Regions from separate parts of the Streptomyces sp. NPDC002566 genome, predicted to be linked through region 1. Evidence: riboswitches for the same ligand, from Rfam matches in the RefSeq annotation. Region 1 holds a riboswitch; each other region holds the start of a gene.
The links. A riboswitch is a leader RNA that binds a small molecule or an ion and turns the genes downstream of it on or off. The one in region 1 is predicted to bind cyclic di-AMP.
Positions count from the first base shown of each region.

Region 2: linked by a shared signal. The riboswitch ahead of ACFYXA_RS20820 (transglycosylase SLT domain-containing protein) and the one ahead of ACFYXA_RS00440 (M23 family metallopeptidase) in region 1 are both predicted to bind cyclic di-AMP.
Region 3: linked by a shared signal. The riboswitch ahead of ACFYXA_RS23760 (transglycosylase family protein) and the one ahead of ACFYXA_RS00440 (M23 family metallopeptidase) in region 1 are both predicted to bind cyclic di-AMP.

Region 1 is NZ_JBIARD010000001.1:106,998-114,020, reverse strand. It holds gene ACFYXA_RS00455 (GNAT family N-acetyltransferase) at 1-781, opposite strand, end outside; gene ACFYXA_RS00450 (HPr family phosphocarrier protein) at 958-1,239, shown strand; gene ACFYXA_RS00445 (GntR family transcriptional regulator) at 1,512-2,204, opposite strand; gene ACFYXA_RS00440 (M23 family metallopeptidase) at 2,427-3,188, opposite strand; cyclic di-AMP (ydaO/yuaA leader) riboswitch at 3,202-3,369, opposite strand; gene ACFYXA_RS00435 (M16 family metallopeptidase) at 3,576-4,964, opposite strand; gene ACFYXA_RS00430 (M16 family metallopeptidase) at 4,961-6,340, opposite strand; gene ACFYXA_RS00425 (DNA topoisomerase (ATP-hydrolyzing) subunit A) at 6,652-7,023, shown strand, end outside.
Region 2 is NZ_JBIARD010000004.1:792,703-799,725, reverse strand. It holds gene ACFYXA_RS20830 (GNAT family N-acetyltransferase) at 1-218, opposite strand, end outside; gene ACFYXA_RS20825 (HAD family hydrolase) at 394-1,218, shown strand; gene ACFYXA_RS20820 (transglycosylase SLT domain-containing protein) at 1,335-1,805, opposite strand; cyclic di-AMP (ydaO/yuaA leader) riboswitch at 1,809-1,952, opposite strand; gene ACFYXA_RS20815 (polyprenyl synthetase family protein) at 2,594-3,604, shown strand; gene ACFYXA_RS20810 (outer membrane lipoprotein carrier protein LolA) at 3,964-5,226, shown strand; gene ACFYXA_RS20805 (ABC transporter ATP-binding protein) at 5,315-6,316, shown strand; gene ACFYXA_RS20800 (ABC transporter permease) at 6,303-7,023, shown strand, end outside.
Region 3 is NZ_JBIARD010000005.1:483,878-490,900, forward strand. It holds gene ACFYXA_RS23735 (glycoside hydrolase domain-containing protein) at 1-328, shown strand, start outside; gene ACFYXA_RS23740 (SurA N-terminal domain-containing protein) at 475-1,125, shown strand; gene ACFYXA_RS23745 (nucleoside triphosphate pyrophosphohydrolase) at 1,251-2,255, shown strand; gene ACFYXA_RS23750 (cytochrome P450) at 2,340-3,626, shown strand; gene ACFYXA_RS23755 (transglycosylase family protein) at 3,838-4,899, shown strand; cyclic di-AMP (ydaO/yuaA leader) riboswitch at 5,129-5,297, shown strand; gene ACFYXA_RS23760 (transglycosylase family protein) at 5,301-6,011, shown strand; gene eno (phosphopyruvate hydratase) at 6,327-7,023, shown strand, end outside.

The DNA of each region.
Region 1 (7,023 bases):
CCCCGTCGATCTCCTTGAGGTCTTCGGGGAACGCCTTGTTCACCGCGTAGAGGGGCCCGGTGAAGCCCGCGTCCCGCAGGTTGCCGAGGACGCCGCGGCCGACGCCGCCGGGCGCGCGTCCGACGCCGACGACGGCGACCGAACCGGGGGCCAGGAGCCGTCGCACGGAACGGGCCTCGGCGCGCTGCTCACGCGCGCGCTGCACCGCCAGGGAGCGCTCGGTGGGTTCGAGGTCGAACTCCAGACGGACGACGCCGTCCTCGAAGCTGCGCTTCTGGGTGTACCCGGCGTCCGTGAACACCTTGATCATCTTGCTGTTGGCGGGGAGCACCTCGGCGGCGAACCGGCGGATCCCGCGCTCGCGGGCGACGGCCCCGATGTGTTCCAGCAGCGCCGAGGCGACGCCCCTGCCCTGGTGGGCGTCCTGCACGAGGAAGGCGACCTCGGCCTCGTCGGCGGGTGCGGAGGCGGGCATGCCGTCGGCGCCGATGCGGTCATAGCGTACGGTGGCGATGAACTCGCCGCCGACCGTGGCCGCGAGTCCCACCCGGTCCACAAAGTCGTGGTGCGTGAAGCGGTGGACGTCCTTGGCGGACAGACGCGGGTAGGGCGCGAAGAAGCGGTAGTACTTCGACTCGTCCGAGACCTGCTCGTAGAAGCTGACCAGGCGCTCGGCGTCATCGACGGTGATGGGGCGGATGCGCGCGGTGCCGCCGTCGCGCAGCACCACGTCGGCTTCCCAGTGGGCGGGGTACTCGTGCCGGTCCGGCGCGCTCTGCATGGGGCCCAGAGTACGGCTCGCGTACGACAACGGCGCGAGGCAGTCTGTGAGGACGAAACCGTGGGGTCGAGGCCGCGATCCCACGTCCACCGGCAGAACGGGGCGACCCCGTTCCAAGGTGCTTCACGTGTGGAACACTGGTCTAGACAACCCTGAACAGCGAAGGGCAGCATCACATGGCTGAGCGCCGCGTCAACGTCGGCTGGGCCGAGGGCCTCCACGCCCGCCCCGCCTCCATCTTCGTCCGAGCCGCCACGGCCGCAGGCGTCCCGGTGACGATCGCCAAGGCGGGCGGCGACCCCGTCAACGCGGCGTCCATGCTGGCCGTCCTCGGTCTGGGCGCCCAGGGCGGCGAGGAGATCGTCCTCGCCTCCGACGCCGAGGGCGCGGACGCCGCCCTGGACCGGCTGGCCAAGCTGGTCTCCGAAGGTCTCGAGGAGCTTCCCGAGACCGTCTGAGCCCACGCTCGCGGCACCCTTGGAGCCGCGTCGCCCCACCCGGGCGGCGCGGCTCCGCCGTTTTCGCCCCGCACCGGCCACTCGCCGGCCAGCCGCAATTTCGGCAATTTTCGGCGGGGGAAATCCCGTTCCTCCGAGAGGTGCGAAAAAGGCCGGCGTACGGGTTCGCGGACGCGCGGAAAGCACGACCGGTCAATTCCGGGCGCGCAACATGAAAAGGCAGCGGAAATACGTCTCCGCCGAATATCCCCTCTTTGTATACGGCTCCCGTGTTAATGCCGGCGGCCTGACGTGTTGACGGCGTGTTGCGAAGTCCTCACACGCTCCGCCCCGTCCCCGCCGGTGAAGCGCAGCCGGTGCGCGGCGGCGGCGCGCTCGGTGTGCAGCGCCGTGATCGCCCGCGCGCGCTCCCCGTCGCCGCGCGCCACCGCGTCCACGATCGCGCCGTGCTCCGCCCAGGACTCCACCGGGTCGGCCGGCGCCTCCACCGCGTACATCCAGACGATCTTGTGACGCAGCCCGGTCAGCGTGGAGGACAGGGCGTGGCTGCCGCAGGCCTGGGCGAGCGTCTCGTGGAACCAGCCGCCCAGGGAGCGCAGGTCCTCGCTGCCTCCCCGCCTGGCGCGCTCCTGGCCCAGCCGGACCAGGCCGCGCAGCACCTTCAGATGCGCCTCGGTGCGCCGCTGGGCGGCCCTGGACGCGCCGAGCGGCTCCAGCAGCAGGCGCATCTCCAGCAGGTCGGCGGCCTCCTGCTCGGTCGGTTCCGCCACGCACGCGCCCGCGTGCCGTCGCGTGACGACGAAACCCTCCGCCTCCAGCGTGCGCAGCGCCTCGCGGACGGGGACCCGTGAGACTCCGTAGCGGCGGGCGAGCAGTTCCTCGGTGAGGCGGCTGCCGCGCTCGTAGACACCCGCGACGATGTCGTCCCGGATGGCCGTGCACACCGAGTGCGCCGGAATACGCATGACCGACCTCCGCCTTTGTCCCCGCGAAACGTCGACGAGTGACGTCCGTTCCGTGACTCTATTGCAATGTGCGGGAATTTCCGACGGCGGGCCGGAATCCATGGATATTTTTTGGACAGCGGAGGCGGTGAAGCGGGGAAAACGGCAAAAGCCCGGCCCCCGGGGGACGCTGTCGGTGCGTCCCCCGGGGGCCGGGCTTTTGGTTCGGTGCGCCGTGCGGCGTCAGACGTTCAAGCCGTGCTTGCGGAGGTAGGCGACGGGGTCGATGTCCGAGCCGTACTCCGGGCTGGTGCGGGCCTCGAAGTGCAGGTGCGGGCCGGTGACGTTGCCGGTGGCTCCCGACAGGCCGATCTGCCGGCCCGGGGTGACCTGCTCGCCCACCGAGACGCTGATGGACGACAGGTGGCCGTACTGGGTGTACGTGCCGTCGCTCATCCGGATCACGACCTGGTTGCCGTAGGCGCCGCCCCAGCCGGCCTCGACGACGGTGCCGAGCCCGACGGCGTGCACGGTGGTGCCGCTGGAGGCGTGGAAGTCGATGCCGGTGTGGCTGCCGGAGGACCACAGGGAGCCGCCGGACTTGTAGCTCGTGGAGACGTACGAGCCGCTGATCGGCGGGACGAAGGTGTTCAGGCGCTTGCGCTCGGCGGCGCGGGCGGCACGCGCCCTGGCCGCGCGCTCCTCCCTGACCTTCATGGCTGCCATCACGGCGGCCTTCTTCACCTCGGCGGCCTCCTCGGCCGCCTGCTGCTGGGCGGCGGCCTGGTCGTCGACTCGCTGGGCGACGGAGTCGCCGACGGTGACGACCGGGACGAGGCCGGTCTGCTCGACGGAGGGCGTGGGCTCGGCGGCGACGGCGGAGCCGGAGGCGACGGTGGCGATGACGCCCGTGGTGGTCAGTGCGGCGATGCTCGCCGCGCGCGCAGAGGTGCGCCGCATCCGACCGGGACGACGGTGCTTCCCGGTGGCGCAGGTGAACGCCATGAAGTTGAGCGGTCCTTTCCTTCCCTCTCGCCTACCGGGTTAGCTGACGGGTTCGGAGCAGGAAGGTCTCCTACGGACCCCCTCGCGACTCGCGCGGGCGTCCGATTCACCCCAGGGACTTCGCAGTTGGGTCCCCGGCTCCCCTGGCTCGCGCCGTACGGGGACTCGGCGATGACTGTCCGGTGCCGCGGGTGCGGCGCAGTGCCCGACGGACAGCCCGGACGAACCTAGACGGGGCCGCTGTCAATTCCCAAACGTAAGCCGCCTTTTGTAGCGCATCCCACAGGGCAGACAGGCTGTCACTCCCTCAATTCGGACATCATCCGGACAACAGGGAGTCCCGGTGACACATCCGTCACCGGGACTCCACGCGCGCGTGCGGGTGGTTCAGTCGGCCGTGACGACCTTCACCTCGCCGATGCCGAGAGCCTCGACCGGCTCCTTGATCTGCGCCGCGTCACCGACGAGCACGGTCACCAGACGGTCCACCGGGAAGGCGCTCACGGCGGCCGCCGTGGCCTCCACGGTGCCGGTGGCGGCGAGCTGCTGATAGAGCGTCGCCTGGAAGTCGTCCGGCAGGTGCTGCTCGACCTGGTCGGCGAGCGTGGCGGCGACGGCCGCGGCGGTCTCGTACTTCAGCGGCGCCACGCCGACGAGGTTCTGCACGGCGACGTCGCGCTCGGCGTCGGTCAGCCCGCCCTCGGCCAGCGTGCGCAGCACCTTCCACAGGTCGTCCAGCGCGGGGCCGGTGTTGGGGGTGTCGACCGAGCCGCTGATGGCGAGCATGGCGGCGCCCGAGCCGTCCGGAGCGGACCGCAGGACCTGCCCGAAGGCGCGCACGCCGTAGGTGTAGCCCTTCTCCTCCCGGAGGACGCGGTCCAGACGGGAGGTGAGGGTGCCGCCCAGGCAGTACGTGCCGAGCACCTGCGCGGGCCACACGCGTGCGTGCCGGTCGGGTCCGATACGGCCGATCAGCAGCTGCGTCTGGACGGCGCCGGGGCGGTCCACGATGACGACCCGGCCGTTGTCGTCGGCGGTGACCGGCGGCACCGGGCGCGGCTGAGCGGCGGAGCCCGTCCACGCGCCCAGGGTGTCGCCGAGGAGCGCCGCCAGGTCGACGTCGGTGAGGTCGCCGACGATCACGGCGGTGGCCGTGGCGGGGCGGACGTGCTTCTCGTAGAAGGCGCGCACGGCCGCGGAGTCGATGTTCTCGACCGTCTCCGCGCTGCCCTGACGCGGGCGCGACATGCGCGCGTCGGCCGGGAACAGCTCCCTGGAGAGCTCCTTGGCCGCACGCCGGGAGGGGTTGGCCAGCTCGTGCGGGATCTCGTCCAGGCGGTTGCGGACGAGGCGCTCGACCTCGCTGTCGGCGAACGCGGGCGCCCTGAGGGCGTCGGCGACCAGACCGAGGGCCTTGGCCAGCCGGGAGGCGGGCACCTCCAGGCTCACACGGACGCCGGGGTGGTCGGCGTGGGCGTCGAGGGTGGCGCCGCAGCGCTCCAGCTCGGCGGCGAACTCCTCGGCGGAGTGCTTGTCGGTGCCCTCGGAGAAGGCGCGCGCCATGATCGTGGCGACGCCGTCCAGGCCGGCCGGCTCGGCGTCCAGGGGCGCGTCGAGGAGGACCTCGACGGCGACGACCTGCTGGCCGGGGCGGTGGCAGTGCAGGACGGTCAGCCCGTTGTCGAGGGTTCCGCGCTCGGGCGCCGGGAACGCCCACGGCTTGGCGTCGCCCGCCTGCGGCTGGGGGTGGAAGTCCATCGTGGCGAGCTCGGTCACTTGGCCGCCTCCTCGTCGTGGTCGTCGGCGGTGGTCGCGGCGGCTTCGGCGCCGTCGGCGCTCTCCGTGCCCTCAGTGGGCTCGGTGGGCTCGTACACCAGCACCGCGCGGTTGTCGGGGCGCAGCCGGGCCTTCGCGACCTCGCGCACCTCCTCCGCCGTCACGTCCAGCACGCGCTGGACGGCGGTCAGGGCGAGCTGCGGGTCGCCGAACAGCACGGCGAACCGGCACAGTTCGTCGGCGCGGCCGGCGACCGTGCCCAGGCGGTCCAGCCACTCGCGCTCCAACTGCGCCTGGGCGCGCTCCATCTCCTCGTCCGTGGGGCCCTCCTCGGCGAACCGGGCGAGCTCCTCGTCGATGGCGGTCTCGATGACGGGCACCTCGACGTCGCCGGAGGTCTTCACGTCCAGCCAGCCGAGCGAGGGCGCTCCCGCGAGCCGCAGCAGACCGAAGCCGGCCGCCACCGCGGTGCGGTCGCGGCGCACCAGGCGGTTGTAGAGGCGGGAGGACTCGCCGCCGCCGAGGACGGTGAGCGCCAGGTCGACGGCGTCGCACTCGCGCGTGCCGTCCTGCGGCAGACGGTAGGCGGCCATCAGGGCGCGCGCCGGGACCTCCTCCTCGACGACCTCGCGCAGCTGCTCGCCGATGACGTCCGGCAGGGAGCCGTCCCGGGGCGCGGGCTTGCCGTCGTGGCCGGGGATGGACCCGAAGTACTTCTCGATCCAGGCGAGAGTCTGCTCGGGGTCGATGTCGCCGACGACCGACAGGACGGCGTTGTTCGGCGCGTAGTACGTGCGGAAGAACGCGCGCGCGTCCTCCAGGGTCGCCGCGTCCAGGTCGGCCATGGAGCCGATCGGCGTGTGGTGGTAGGGGTGGCCCTCCGGGTAGGCGAGGGCCGTGAGCTTCTCGAAGGCGGTGCCGTAGGGCACGTTGTCGTAGCGCTGACGGCGCTCGTTCTTGACGACGTCGCGCTGGTTCTCCATCGACTCGTCGTCCAGGGCGGTCAGCAGGGAGCCCATGCGGTCGGCCTCCAGCCAGAGGGCGAGCTCCAGCTGGTGCGCGGGCATGGTCTCGAAGTAGTTGGTGCGCTCGAAGCTCGTGGTGCCGTTGAGGGAGCCGCCCGCGCCCTGGACCAGCTCGAAGTGCCCGTTGCCCTTGACCTGGGCGGAGCCCTGGAACATCAGGTGCTCGAAGAGGTGGGCGAGTCCGGTGCGCCCCTTGACTTCATGGCGCGATCCGACGTCGTACCAGAGGCACACCGCCGCGACGGGGGTCAGGTGGTCCTCTGAGAGCACCACGCGCAGGCCGTTGGCCAGGCGGTGCTCGGTCGCTGTCAGGCCCCCGGAGCCTGCCTGGGCTGTGGCCGTGTGACCCATGGGCATGTACGTCCCTTCCGATCGCGGACGCGGTCGTCGAAACCGCGGTTTTCCTGCCGGTCCTGCCACTGTATGCAAGCGCGCGGAGCGTCGGCGAAGTTCCCGGGGGACGTACGCCGAGAGCGAGATCGCGTAGCCTGCGGGCAGCCGTGGAGAAGGTGCCTCCCCCACAGGGCACCGGGCGACGCCCGGGTCCCGGCCCGCACTGTCAGTGCCACGGTCCACAATGGTCCGCGTCAGATCCCGTCACACGCCTCAGCACGCGAGCGCCCCGCAGGCGAGCGACCAGAACACAGGAGGAGCCGGCAGCGATGGCCCGCCGCAGCACGAAGACCCCGCCTCCCGACGACTCGTACGAGGAGAAGATCCTCGACATCGACGTCGTCGACGAGATGCAGGGCTCCTTCCTCGAGTACGCGTACTCGGTCATCTATTCGCGCGCCCTGCCGGACGCCCGCGACGGCCTCAAGCCCGTGCACCGCCGCATCGTCTACCAGATGAACGAGATGGGCCTGCGCCCCGACCGCGGCTATGTGAAGTGCGCCCGTGTCGTCGGCGAGGTCATGGGCAAGCTGCACCCGCACGGCGACGCGTCGATCTACGACGCGCTGGTGCGCATGGCCCAGCCCTTCTCCATGCGCGTGCCGCTGGTCGACGGCCACGGCAACTTCGGTTCGCTGGGC
Region 2 (7,023 bases), on a different contig from region 1:
GGGCCCCGCTCGTGGGGCAGGAAGCCGACCGGTTCGCGCCCCTCGTACACCACCGCCACACGCGTGCGCGGGCGCACGCGCCCCACTGCGTCGGCGAACTCGGGTTCCATGAAGGGGTTGCGTGGAGCGGTCGACGCCGCGCGCAGCGCGCGCCACCGCTCCCGTTCCCCCTCGCCGAGATCCTCCGGCTCCAGCACACGGATACGTCCACTGTTCAACCTGACCCCCCGATCAAGTCCCCCCGGACACTGTGGACGGTACCCCTCCAGACGGTGCGAGCGGTAGGTAGCGGACCATGTTGTTGCCAACCGGTGCAGAACCGCCCTTTCCCTCCCTGCGGAACGGTTGAATCGGCGGTGAGTTGAGGGTGTCCGGGATCCGTATTCTCTGGTCATGGCCGCACCTCACGCATATGCCGCGCGCTCCGCGTACACCCTCATCGCCACCGACCTGGACGGAACGCTGCTCCGCGACGACGACACGTTCTCCGACCGGTCGCTCGACGCGCTCGCACGGGTCGCGGCCGCCGGCGCCCGTCACCTCGTGGTGACCGGCCGCCCGGCACCACGGGTGCGGCCGCTGCTGAGGATCCTGCGGAGCAGGGGGCTCGCGGTGTGCGGACAGGGCGCGCAGGTGTACGACATCGCGGCGGACCGCCTGCTGTGGTCGGTCACCCTGGACCGGGAGCTGGCCGAGGTGGCCCTGGGCAAGATCGAGGCCGAGGTCGGCCAGGTGTACGCGGCGGTCGACCAGAACGGCGTCGACGGGCTGACCCTCATCGAGCCGGGCTACCGGATGCCGCACCCGACCCTGCCGGCCCTGCGGGTCGACTCGCGCGAGGACCTGTGGTGCGAGCCGATCAGCAAGGTGCTGCTGCGCCATCCCACCCTGTCCGACGACGAGTTGGCGGCGACGGCCCGCTCGGTGGTGGGTTCGCTCGCCACCGTCACCATGTCGGGGCCGGGCACGGTGGAACTCCAGCCGTCCGGCGTCACCAAGGCGACGGGACTCGCCCTGGCCGCCGAGCACCTCGGTCTGCGGCCTCAGGACACGCTCGCCTTCGGCGACATGCCCAACGACATCCCCATGTTCGACTGGGCGGCGCGCGGCGTGGCGATGGCGAACGCCCACCCCGAGCTCAAGGCGGTGGCCGACGAGGTGACGGCGTCGAACGAGGACGACGGCGTGGCCGTCGTCCTCGAACGACTCTTCCCCTAGACGCACGGACCCTGCGGGGCTACGGGTCCTACGGGGCTACGGGTCCTACGTGTCTACGGGTCCTACGTGTCTACGGAGCCCCGGGTACTGCGGGTCTCCGGGTCCTACGGGTACGTCTAGTACGCGCCGAAGACGTTGTCGATGGAGCCGTACCGGGCCGCCGCGTAGTTGCAGGCGGCGGTGATGTTGGCGACCGGGTCGTAGGGGTCGTACGCGGTGCCGGCGACGTGGTACGCGGCGAAGGTCGGGTCGATGACCTGGAGCAGCCCCTTGGACGGGGTGCCCTTCGCCGCGTTGGAGTCCCACAGGTTGATGGCGTTCGGGTTGCCCGAGGACTCGCGGATGATGTTGCGGTAGATGCCGTGGTAGGTGCCCGGGATCTTCTTCTCGGCCATGATGGCGAGCGACTGGCGGATCCACCCGTCCAGGTTGTTGGGGTAGCCGGCGAGCGTGGTCTCGGGGGCGGCGGTGGTGGCGGCCGAGGCGGTGCTCGCTCCGGCGACGGGGAGGGCGAGCGCGGCGACGCCGGCGCAGGCGACGGCGATGGCGCGGATGAAGCGGCGGCGGTGCTGAGCGGCAGCGGACATGGGGACGTTCCTCTCCGGCGCCTGCGGGGTGAGCTGTCGGGTTCGGGCGAGAGCTGCCCGGTCGGCGCCGTGGGGCACGGCGACACGACTTCACCCCGAGCCGGCCCGGCACGTGCGTGACGTACTCCGGTCCGGCGTTCTGCCTGAGTCCCCCGCTCCTGCCGTGCGCGAGTGGTTCGTCGATGGAAGTCGCCGGACGGCGGCAGGATGAGGCGTCTGTCCGGCTGGCCGGGAACGTATGCGAGAGCACATGTCCGAAACAAGTGTCGGAATCACGGAAAACCCCTATTGACCTTGGTCTGGTGTTTATGGGGCGCTTGATCCTTTGCATTCGGCAAGCGTCAACTCGCGTGACGCGGTGGGGGATCCAGGGGCTGGCGGATTCCCGCGCCTCCGGCGGTGAAGTGAGCCAACTCACCCGCGATGACAAGACCGACTAAATCGGACATCGGGTTCCAAGTCGCTTTTAAAAGGGCGTGAGCGGAATCCGATGGAATTAACGGAGCGGAATGTCTGATTTAGTGCCCAGGTTCCGATTTATTTGGCGGGCGTCGTGAGATTCGGCACATCGGGGGTCGTCGTCGGTCGGCGGGGTGGAGGGGAGTTTCCGGGGTACCGGCGCTTCGCGGGCCGGACGCGGCACCTCCCGGTCGGGCGACGTGGGGCCGGGGGACGTGGGGGCTTATCGGTGATCGAAACATGACCGGATACGCTGACTTGAGTGAGGTCGGCGACCTATCGACAAACCGTGTGAGCGCCAGCGGACACCAGCAGACAGGAGACCCCTCGTGACCGTCGTCGGGCCGTTTGGGCTGAGCGTGCGGGACCAGGCTCTGGAAGCCGATGTCCAGGCCGGATTGGCGGCTGTCGAGGAAGGCCTGTTCGAGGCCACCAAGAGTGCGGTCCCCTTCATCACCGAGGCCGCGCAGCATCTGGTGAAGGCGGGCGGGAAGCGGTTCCGGCCCCTGCTGGTGATGCTGTCGGCGCAGTTCGGGGACCGGCACGCGCCGGGCATCGTGCCGTCCGCCGTGGTCGTCGAGCTGACCCACCTGGCCACGCTGTACCACGACGACGTGATGGACGAGGCCGAGGTGCGGCGCGGGGTGTCCAGCGCGAACACGCGGTGGGGCAACTCGGTCGCGGTGCTCACCGGCGACTTCCTCTTCGCCCGCGCCTCCCACATCCTCGCCGACCTCGGGCCCGAGGCGGTCCGGGTGCAGGCGGAGGCGTTCGAACGGCTGGTCACCGGCCAGATCCTGGAGACGGCCGGTCCGACGGACGGCCGGGACCCGGTCGAGCACTACCTCGACGTGCTGGGCGGCAAGACCGGCTCCCTGGTCGCGGTGGCGTGCCGCTTCGGCGCGATGATGTCCGGCGCCGACGAGACGGTCGTCGACGTGCTCACCCAGTACGGGGAGCGGCTCGGGGTCGCCTTCCAGCTCGCGGACGACGTCCTGGACATCGCCTCGGACTCGCACGAGTCGGGCAAGACGCCCGGGACGGACCTGCGGGAGGGCATCCCCACGCTGCCGGTGCTGCGGCTGCGGGAGCGCGCGGAGCGGCTGTCGCTGCCGGAGGACATCGCGCTCTGCGAACTGCTCGACTCCGACCTCAGCGACGACGCGCGGCACGCGGAGGCGCTGGCCGCCCTCCGGGCCCACCCGGCGCTGGAGCAGGCCCGCGCGGACACCGTGCGGTACGCCAAGGAGGCGCGGGCCGCGCTGGCGCCGCTGCGGGAGTGCGAGGCGAAGCGGGCGCTGCTGGAGCTGTGCGACGCGGTGGTGCACCGGGCGGGGTGACGCCCCGCCACTCGAGGGCACGCGCCTCCACCCCCTGAGCGACCCCCCTGGGAATCCCTTCACCCCTGAGCGCCCCCCTGGGAATCCCTTCGCCCCTGAGCGGCCCCCTGGGAATCCCTTCACCCCGTCAGATCCCCCTCCGCCCCCTACGGGTACCCCCACCCGCTCAACCCCCGTGTCATACCGCAGGCGTACGCGTAGTTGCGCCCTCGGGTTGACGTATCGAGGCGGGTTGTTTGGTCATATGGAAACCACGGAAATCACCACCGCTCACCGATTCGGGTGAGAATGGCGGCTTGTGGTGGGGACCGTCGCACCCGAGATGACCAGCCGCCGCCGACGACGGAGGTAAGGCACACATGGCACCGTTCGCATCCGACGACCGCACGCACGCCGGGGAGGCCGACGACCTGCCCGTCGGACGACGCAAGGCCGTGCGGTACGTCGTCCCGGTCACCGTGGTGGGCGTCGCGGCGGCGACGATCGGGCTCGTCCCGGCGCTCGCCGACTCGGGCGACCCCGACCTGCCGAAGATCACCGCCCAGCAGCTCATCCAGAAGATCGCCGCCTCGGACGTCCAGCAGCTGTCCGGCACCGTGAAGATCACCACCGACCTCGGCCTGCCCGACCTGGGCGGACTGGAGAGCGGGCTGCTCTCGGGCGCCGCGGGCAAGAAGGGTGACGAGTCGTCCGCCGACCCGTCCGCCAAGCTCACCGAACTCGCCGCCGGCACGCACACCCTGAGGGTCGCCGCCGACGGCCCCGACCGGCAGAAGCTGTCGCTGCTGGAGAACGCCGCCGAGTACAGCGTCATCCACAACGGCAAGGACGTGTGGGGGTACGACAGCGCCTCCAACCAGGTCTACCACTCCACCGCCGAGGAGGGCCGCGACGGTCACGAGGCGGCTCCCGCCACGCCCAAGGACTTCGCCGACGAGGCCCTGAAGGCCGTCGACGACACCACCTCCGTGACCGTGGACGGCACCGTGCGGGTCGCCGGCCGGGACGCCTACAAGCTGCTCGTGAAGCCGAAGCAGTCCGGCTCGACCGTCGGCGCGATCAGCGTGGCCGTGGACGCGAAGACGGGGCTGCCGCTGAAGTTCACGCTCACCCCCGCCGCGGGCGGCGCCGCCGTCGTGGACGTCGGCTTCACCCAGGTGACGTTCGCCAAGCCCGCTCCCTCCACCTTCGACTTCACCCCGCCGAAGGGCGCGAAGGTCAGCGAGGGCGACGAGGACGGCCCGGCCGGACTCGAGGACAAGGCTCCCGGGCAGCCGGGCAAGGCCCCCGGGCACGAGGGCGGGAGGCCCGGCCTGCCGGGCAAGGCTCCCGAAGAGGGGCTCGGCCGGGACCTCGACGGCCTGAACGTCCTCGGCGAGGGCTGGACCTCGATCGCCACCTTCGACACCGGCGGCGAGGGCGTGCCCTCCGGCAAGACCCCGGAGGCGGGCGCCTTCGGCGGCTTCCTGGACTCCTTCGGCGACAAGGTCACCGGAAAGTTCGGCTCCGGCACCGTCTTCTCCACCCGGCTGATCAACGCCCTCGTCACGGACGACGGCAAGGTCTACGTCGGGGCCGTCACCAAGGACGCCCTCGTCAAGGCGGCGGACGCCGGACGGTGAGAAGCCGGCGGTGAGAAGCCGTGCGGTGAGCAGCCGGCCGTGAGAACGGCCTGAGTACGCTGACGTGAACCGACGATCGGGGGAGCCGATGGACGAGGTCGCGGACGGCACGGCGGCGCAGGCGACGCCCGCGACCGGTCGCCTACGAGCGGACGCCGCCGACGCAGTCATCAGCACCCGCGGCCTCACCAAGCGCTACCGCGGCGGCCAGCTCGCCGTGGACGGTCTCGATCTGACCGTCCCGGCGGGCAGCGTCTTCGGCTTCCTCGGGCCGAACGGTTCCGGCAAGACCACCACGATCCGCATGCTGATGGGCCTGATCGAGCCCACCTCCGGCACGGCGCGGGTGCTCGGGCGGCCCATGCCGCGCGCCTCCCGCGCCGTCCTGCCGCACGTCGGGGCCCTCATCGAGGGCCCCGCCCTCTACGGCCACCTGTCCGGCCGGGACAACCTGCTGCGCTACGACGCCGCCGACCCGACCGCCGACCCCCGCACCCGGCGCGACCGGGTCGCCGAGGCCCTGGAGCGGGTGGGGCTGACCGCGGCCGCCGGAAAGAAGGCCAAGGCGTACTCGCTCGGCATGAAGCAGCGGCTGGGCTTGGCAGCCGCTCTGCTCCAGCCCCGCCGGCTGCTCGTCCTGGACGAGCCGACCAACGGGCTCGACCCGCAGGGCATGCGCGAGATCCGGGTCCTCGTCCGGGAACTCGCCGCCGACGGCACCACCGTCTTCCTCTCCTCCCACCTCCTCGACGAGATCGAGCAGGTGTGCACGCACGCGGCCGTGATGGCCCGTGGACGCCTCCTCGTCCAGGGCCCGGTCGCGGACCTGGCGGCACGCGCGCGTGGGCGGCTCGTCGTCACCACCCCCGACCCGGCGGACGCGGCCCGGGTGCTGAAGGAACAGGGCGTCGGAGACGTCGTCGTCGCCGAGGACCGGGTCACGGGTGAGCCCGCGGAGCTCGAACCGGCCGATCTCAACGCCGCGTTGGTGAACGCGGGCGTCCGCGTCCGCGGCTTCGGCGTGGAACGCGCTTCCCTGGAGGACGCGTTCGTGGCACTCACGGGAGAGGGATTCGATGTCGCGGGCTGATCTCGCACCGGGCCCAGGGAGCGCGGTCGCCCGACCGACCCGTGCGCTGTGGACGTTCGGCCTCTTCCGCAGCGAGTTCGTCACCACCCTGCGCCGCTGGCGCACCCTCGCCCTGCTGGGCGTGCTGGCCGCGGTGCCGGTGCTCGTGGGCATCGCCGTGAAGATGGAGACCGGCGACGGCTCGGGAGGGGGCGGTGGGGGAGGCGGTGGCGGCGAAGGGCCGGCGTTCGTCGCGCAGATCACCAACAACGGACTGTTCCTGGTGTTCACGGCGCTGGCGGCGACGCTCCCCTTCTTCCTGCCGATGGCCGTCGGCGTCATCGCGGGCGACGCGATCGCCGGCGAGGCCAACGCGGGCACCCTGCGCTACCTCCTGGTCGCCCCCGCCGGCCGCACCCGCCTCCTCCTCGCCAAGTACGCCACCACCATGGCCTTCTGCCTGCTCGCCACCCTCGTCGTGGCCGTGTCGGCGCTCGCCGTCGGCACGCTGCTGTTCCCGCTCGGCGAGCTGACCACCATCTCCGGCACCCGCATCAGCTTCGCCGACGGCCTGTTCAGAGCCCTGCTGATCGCCCTCGCCGTCGCCGCGTCACTGCTCGGGGTGGCGGCGCTCGGGCTGTTCGTGTCCACGCTCACCAACAGCGGCATCGCCGCGATGGCGACGACCGTCGGGCTGCTGATCACCGTCCAGATCCTCGACCAGATCC
Region 3 (7,023 bases), on a different contig from region 1:
GTGCAACGACGCCGTGCTGACGTACGTCCGCTCCTTCAGCAAGACGCTGCGCGCGAAGACCTACCGCGCCGGCTACTACGGCTTCAGCAGCTCCAGCGCCAAGGCGGTCGCCACGGCCGCCGACAAGACGGACCTGCCGGGCAACCTCTGGTACGCGCTGTGGGACAACAAGGAGACGACCACCGCCGACTGGCCCTGGGCCGCCACCCAGTTCACCAACCACAGCCGCGCCCACCAGTACATGGTCAACAGCAAGGAGACCCGCGCCGGTTACACGATCACCGTGGACCGCAACTCCTGGGACGCCCCGGTGGCGATCGTCGGCTGAGCCCCCCTGAGGGACCGTGCCGCGCGGCGGTGCCGTAAGTCCCGGTGAATCGTTGGTCGAATGGGTTGGCCACAGCCCCGCCACTGCCTACCATCGATCACCGCAAGACTTTGTGCACCGTCGCACAATCTCCTCGGGAGGCTTCCTTGCACAGCCGCCGTCGTCGCACCGCGCTCCTGCTGTCCGCCGCGATCGTCGCGGCGGGCCCCCTCCTCACCGCCTGCGGCAACGAGGCGCACCCCGGTGCGGCGGCCGTCGTCGGCGGGCAGCGGATCTCCGTCTCCCAGCTGGAGGAACGGGTCGACGAGGTCCGCGCCGCCCAGCGCGCCGCCGTCCCCGACGACGCCCGGTACGCCCAGGTCGTCGCCCGGACCGGCACCCTCGCCCGGGACACCCTGCACGGCATGATCCTCGACCAGGTGCTGCACCGCGCCGCCGCGGACGCGGGCGTCACCGTCTCCCGCAAGGAGGTCCAGGCGATGCGGGCCGGTCTGGAACAGCAGGCCGGCGGCGCGAAGGGGCTGGAGACGACGTGGCTCCAGCAGTACGGCATCCCTCCGCAGCGCCTCGACGACAACCTGCGGCTCCAGCTGGAGGCGCAGAAGCTCGCCGCCCGGCTCGGCGCGGACACCAGTCAGCCCGCCTTCTGGAAGGCGCTGTCGAAGGCTTCCCAGGACCTCGGCGTCGACCTCAACCCGCGCTACGGCGACTGGGACGTGCAGAAGGTCAGCCGCGTCGACGCCAAGACGCCGTGGGTGCGCGACGTCACGGCGGCCGGGGCACGGCAGACGACCTGACCCCGGGCGGGGCACGGCTGAGGCCATGAGGGCGCCCGTCGGTCGGCGGACGGATCGTCGGATCGTCGTACGGCCGCCTGTGGACGACTCGGGGAGATGTCGGCGGCGTGGGTTACGTTCGGGGTGTGAACGCGATCAGCAGCTCCGCAGCGGCCTCCCAGGGCGGTCCCGACTCGTCCCCGGGCCGGGTCGTCCTGCTCACCACCAGCCACCGCGTGGCCCCCGGCCTGCTGTCCTGGCCGGCCTGGGAGGCCCTGCGCACGGCCGACCGCGTGCTGTGCGCGGACGGCGCCCACCCCCAGCTGCCGTACCTGCGCGAGGCGGGCGTGGTGGTCGAGGAGGCGTCCCCCACCGCGGAGGAGCTCGTCGCCGCCTGCGCCGGCGGGCACACGGCCGTGGTCGTCGCCACCGGCGAGGGCGAGCCCGCGCTCACCGACGGACTGGCCCGGCTGGCGGGCTCCGGCCGCCTCGCGATGCCGGAGCTGGAGCTGCTGCCCGCCTCCTACGACCTCCCCGGCGCGCGCCTCCTGGACCTCGTCCAGGTCATGGACCGCATCCGCGCCGAGTGCCCGTGGGCCTCCCGCCAGACCCACAAGGGCCTGGCCAAGTACGGCATCGAGGAGGCGTACGAACTCGTCGAGGCCATCGAGGACGGCGACCGGGACGAGCTGCGCGAGGAACTGGGCGACGTCCTTCTCCAGGTCGTCTTCCACGCGCGGATAGCCGAGGAGGACGAGGAGGAGCCCTTCTCCGTGGACGACGTGGCGGCCACGATCGTCGCCAAGCTCATCCACCGCCACCCCCATGTCTTCGGCGACGCCACGGCGGCGACCCCGGAGGAGGTCAAGGCGCACTGGATGCGCACGAAGGCGGTCGAGAAGCGGCGAGAGTCGGTGACGGACGGCGTCCCCCTCCATCAGCCGGCCCTGGCCCTCGCGGCCAAACTGGCGTCCCGGGTGCGCTCGGCCGGCCTGGAGGTCCCCCTGCCCGCCACCGGGGGCATCGGCTACGAACTGCTGGCCCTGGCCGCCCGGGCAGAAGCAGAGGGCACCGACCCGGAAGCCTCCCTACGAGCGGCCGCCCGCACCTACCGGGAGGCCATCCGCACGACAGAGGGCTTGCGGGACTGACGGAGGGGGCGGCTCCCCCGGGGCCGGTCGGCCCGCTCGTCGACCTCGTGTCGCGGTCGTGCGCCGTGCCGATACCGTCGTGAGGTGAGCAGCCAGACCGATTCGTTCGTTTCCGGGCCCGGGCCCGTTCCGGAGCTTTTCAGCTGGGAGTTCGCCAGCGACCCCTACCCCGCCTACGCCTGGTTGCGGGAGCACGCGCCGGTGCGGCGGACCCGGCTGCCCAGCGGGGTGGAGGCGTGGCTGGTCACCCGGTACGCCGACGCCAAGCAGGCCCTCGCCGACCAGCGGCTCTCCAAGAACCCCGCGCACCACGCCGAGCCCGCCCACGCCAAGGGCAAGACCGGCATCCCCGGTGAGCGCAAGGCCGAGTTGATGACGCACCTGCTGAACATCGACCCGCCGGACCACACCCGGCTGCGGCGTCTCGTCAGCAAGGCGTTCACCCCCCGCCGGGTCGCGGAGTTCGCGCCCCGCGTCCAGGAGCTCACCGACGACCTCATCGACCGGTTCGCGGCGCGGGGGAGCGCCGACCTCATCCACGACTTCGCCTTCCCGCTGCCCATCTACGCCATCTGCGACCTGCTGGGCGTCCCCCGCGAGGACCAGGACGACTTCCGGGACTGGGCGGGGATGATGATCCGGCACGGCGGGGGGCCGCGCGGCGGAGTCGCGCGGTCGGTGAAGAAGATGCGCGGCTATCTCGCCGAGCTCATCCACCGCAAACGCGAGGCCCTCACACCGGAACCCGTCCCCGGCGAGGACCTCATCTCCGGTCTCATCCGCGCCTCCGACCACGGCGAGCACCTCACCGAGAACGAGGCCGCCGCCATGGCGTTCATCCTCCTGTTCGCCGGGTTCGAGACCACCGTGAACCTGATCGGGAACGGCACCTACGCCCTGCTCACCCACCCCGGTCAGCGCCACCGCCTGCAGGACTCCCTCGCCGCGGGCGACCGCGCCCTGCTGGAGAACGGCGTGGAGGAACTCCTGCGCTACGACGGCCCGGTGGAGCTCGCCACCTGGCGGTTCGCCACCCGCCCGCTCAGCATCGGCGGCCAGGACATCGCCGCCGGCGATCCCGTCCTCGTCGTCCTCGCCGCGGCCGACCGCGATCCGGAACGCTTCACCGAACCCGACACCCTCGACCTGAGCCGCCGTGACAACCAGCACCTCGGCTACGGCCACGGCATCCACTACTGCCTCGGCGCGCCCCTCGCACGGCTGGAGGGGCAGACCGCGCTGGCGACCCTCCTCACCCGTCTCCCCGACCTCCGACTGGCCGTGGAACCCGAGGAGTTGAGGTGGCGCGGCGGCCTCATCATGCGCGGACTGCGCACCCTCCCCGTGGAGTTCACCCCGGTCGAACGGTGACTCCGCGAAGACCTCGCGCCGGCTCCCAAACCTGATGGCGTGTGACCGGATTGCGAAACGAAGGTGACCGATTCTCAACTCTGTGATCTTCACGTGATCTACGCGGCATTAACTTGTGACAAGCGATCGTCTGCCGATACGTTCACTCGTCAACGCGGCGACCCTCTTTCGCTCGCCGCGAGGGCACTGCTGTCTCGAGAAAGGCGTTCGCATGCTCACCGGGAACGGTCGTCACCGTCGCCCCCGCCAGGCCCCGGCCCTCATCGTCGCGGCCGGTGTGACCGGCTCCGCCATCGCCATCCCCCTGCTCGGCGCCTCGGCGGCGAGCGCGGCCGACGGCACCGTGTGGGACCGGGTGGCGGAGTGCGAGAGCGGCGGCTCCTGGAGCGCGAACCAGGGCGGCGGCGAGTACGGCGGTCTGTCGCTCAGTCAGGAGGACTGGGACAAGTACGGCGGGAGCGACTACGCCTCGCGTCCCGACCTGGCCAGCCGCAACCAGCAGATCGCCGTCGCCCAGAAGGTCCTCGCCGGCGAGGGTGTGGGCGCGTGGGGCACCTGCGGCCTGACCTCCGGGCTCACCGCCGACGCGGCCACGGGCGACGTGGACACCGGCCTCGCGGACGACTCGTCCGACTCCTCGATCACCTCCGGCCTGGCCGACCTCTCCAGAGGCTCCGGTTCCTCGGGCTCCTCCCAGGAGTCCGGCAGCGGCTCCGCCGGATCGGAGAAGAGTGCGGGTGATTCGCAGTCTTCGCCCTCCGTGTCACCTTCGTCTCCTTCCTCCCCTTCGTCCAGTTCATCCGAATCGCCCTCCCCTGCGGGTGACGGCTCGTCGAAGCCGGGCAGCGCGGCCGGCTCCGGTGGGGCACAGGCGGGTGACAGCTCGCCCACCGAGTCCCCGAAACTGGACGAGTCGGACAAGTCCGGTCAGGATGCCGGTTCCTGGAGCCTCGTCGACACCGGCTCCCTCACCGCGGGCTCCGCCGACGCCGAGGCGCCCGGCGCCGACGCCCTCGGCTCCGGACGCCACCGCGGCTCCACCGCGGAGGAGAGTGCCGGCGACACCACCCCCTCCTCCGGCCGCCACGCCGCCAATCCCCTCGGCGCCGCGGGCACCTACACCGTCCGCGACGGCGACTCCCTGGACTCCATCGCCGACTCCCTTGGCGTCGACGGCGGATGGCGCGCCCTCTACGACGCCAACCGGGACTCCATCGGCGCCGACCCGGCCGACATCGCACCCGGTCAGACCCTGGTCACCGTGGTCGGCTGACCCGGCGGAGGAGTGGATCAAGAGGGCCGAAAACCCCCCGAAACGGGGGGAGTTCACGTCACATTTCGCTCATAAATGTCCGTTTCGGTGAAAGTGTGGGATGAGTCTCAGAGGCCCCTCTCGTCTTTGATATTCCGTCGGTTCCGTGCCTACGGTCGTGACCGCTCGGCAACCCGAGCCCCGGCTGCCGCTACGCCGAATCCTGCCGACGGCCGCCCGGGAACAGTCGTCGCATCATGCGCCGCGGGCAGGAGCGGGGGACCCAAGGTAAGCGCCGGGCCCAGCGGTTCAGCTGGATCCGGCTAGGGGTGAAGCCACGCCTCCGACGGAGGAGTGGCCGGGCAACCCAACCGGCCCGAACCCGACAGCTCACCTCGTAGGCGTCGGTGAGGGGATCCACCATGCTGTTTTCCGCCAAGGGCAAGCACCGTCGTCCCGCCAAGGCCACCCGTGCCGCCGCGCTGGCCGGTGTCACCGGCGTCGCCATCGCCGCCCCGCTGATGGCCGCGGGCAACGCCTCCGCCGCCACCTCCTCCGAGTGGGACGCCGTCGCCCAGTGCGAGTCGGGCGGCAACTGGTCCATCAACACCGGCAACGGCTACTACGGCGGGCTGCAGTTCTCCGCCTCCACCTGGTCCGCGTACGGCGGCACGCAGTACGCCTCCACCGCCGACAAGGCGAGCAAGTCGCAGCAGATCCAGGTCGCCGAGAAGGTCCTGTCGAGCCAGGGCAAGGGCGCATGGCCGGTCTGCGGCAAGGGCCTGTCCGGCGCCGCGTACACCGGCGGCTCCTCCGGCAGCGGCTCCGGTTCCGGCTCCTCCGGCAGCGGTTCCGGCTCCTCGGACTCGGGCAGCCGCTCCACCGAGAAGCAGAGCGCCTCCCGCTCGACCGAGCGTCCGGCCGTCAAGAGCCAGAAGACGGTCACCACGCCGACCGGCGAGAAGGTCAAGAAGGGCGACGGCGAGTACAAGGTCGTCGAGGGCGACACCCTGAGCACCATCGCCACCAAGCAGAAGGTCGCCGGCGGCTGGGCCAAGCTCTTCGAGCTGAACAAGGACATCGTCGAGGACGCCAACCTCATCTACCCGGGCCAGCAGCTTCACCTGAAGTGACGCCCGGCTCCGGCCGAAGCCGCAGCGTCCTCACGAGCGAGGCCCGCACACCCGGGGCCTCGTGAGGGCCGCCCCCGTCCCCACAGGCTCCCCGCCCCGGTGCGTTCTCCCCCGTACGCACCGGGGCGGGGTTCGTTCTTCCCGCCGCCGGGCGTTCTCCCGGTGTTCGCCCGCCTTCCTCGCCACCCCTCTTTGTTCCGGCCGGGAACAATGTGTACCGTCTGTCTGTCCACGGGACGGTCGGTCGGCTGCCGACGGCCCCGGGGCGGTTAGGCTCTAGTCGAACCAGCGTCACATCCCATGAAGGAGATGCTCGTGCCGTCCATCGACGTCGTCGTAGCCCGGGAAATCCTGGACTCCCGAGGCAACCCCACGGTCGAGGTCGAGGTCGGCCTCGACGACGGCAGCACGGGTCGTGCCGCCGTCCCCTCCGGCGCTTCCACCGGCGCCTTCGAGGCCGTCGAACTCCGCGACGGTGACCCCGACCGCTACCTCGGCAAGGGTGTCGAGAAGGCCGTCCTCGCCGTCATCGAGCAGATCGGCCCCGAGCTCGTCGGCTACGACGCCACCGAGCAGCGCCTGATCGACCAGGCCATGTTCGACCTGGACGCCACCGACAACAAGGGCTCCCTCGGCGCCAACGCCATCCTCGGCGTCTCCCTCGCCGTCGCCCACGCCGCCTCCGAGGCCAGCGACCTGCCGCTGTTCCGCTACCTGGGCGGCCCCAACGCGCACCTGCTGCCGGTGCCGATGATGAACATCCTGAACGGCGGCTCGCACGCCGACACCAACGTGGACATCCAGGAGTTCATGATCGCCCCGATCGGCGCGGAGTCCTTCTCCGAGGCCCTGCGCTGGGGCGCCGAGGTCTACCACACCCTCAAGAAGGTGCTGAAGCGCAAGGGCCTGAGCACCGGCCTCGGCGACGAGGGCGGCTTCGCCCCGAACCTGGACTCCAACCGTGCCGCCCTCGACCTCATCCTCGAGGCCGTCAAGGAGGCCGGCTACACCC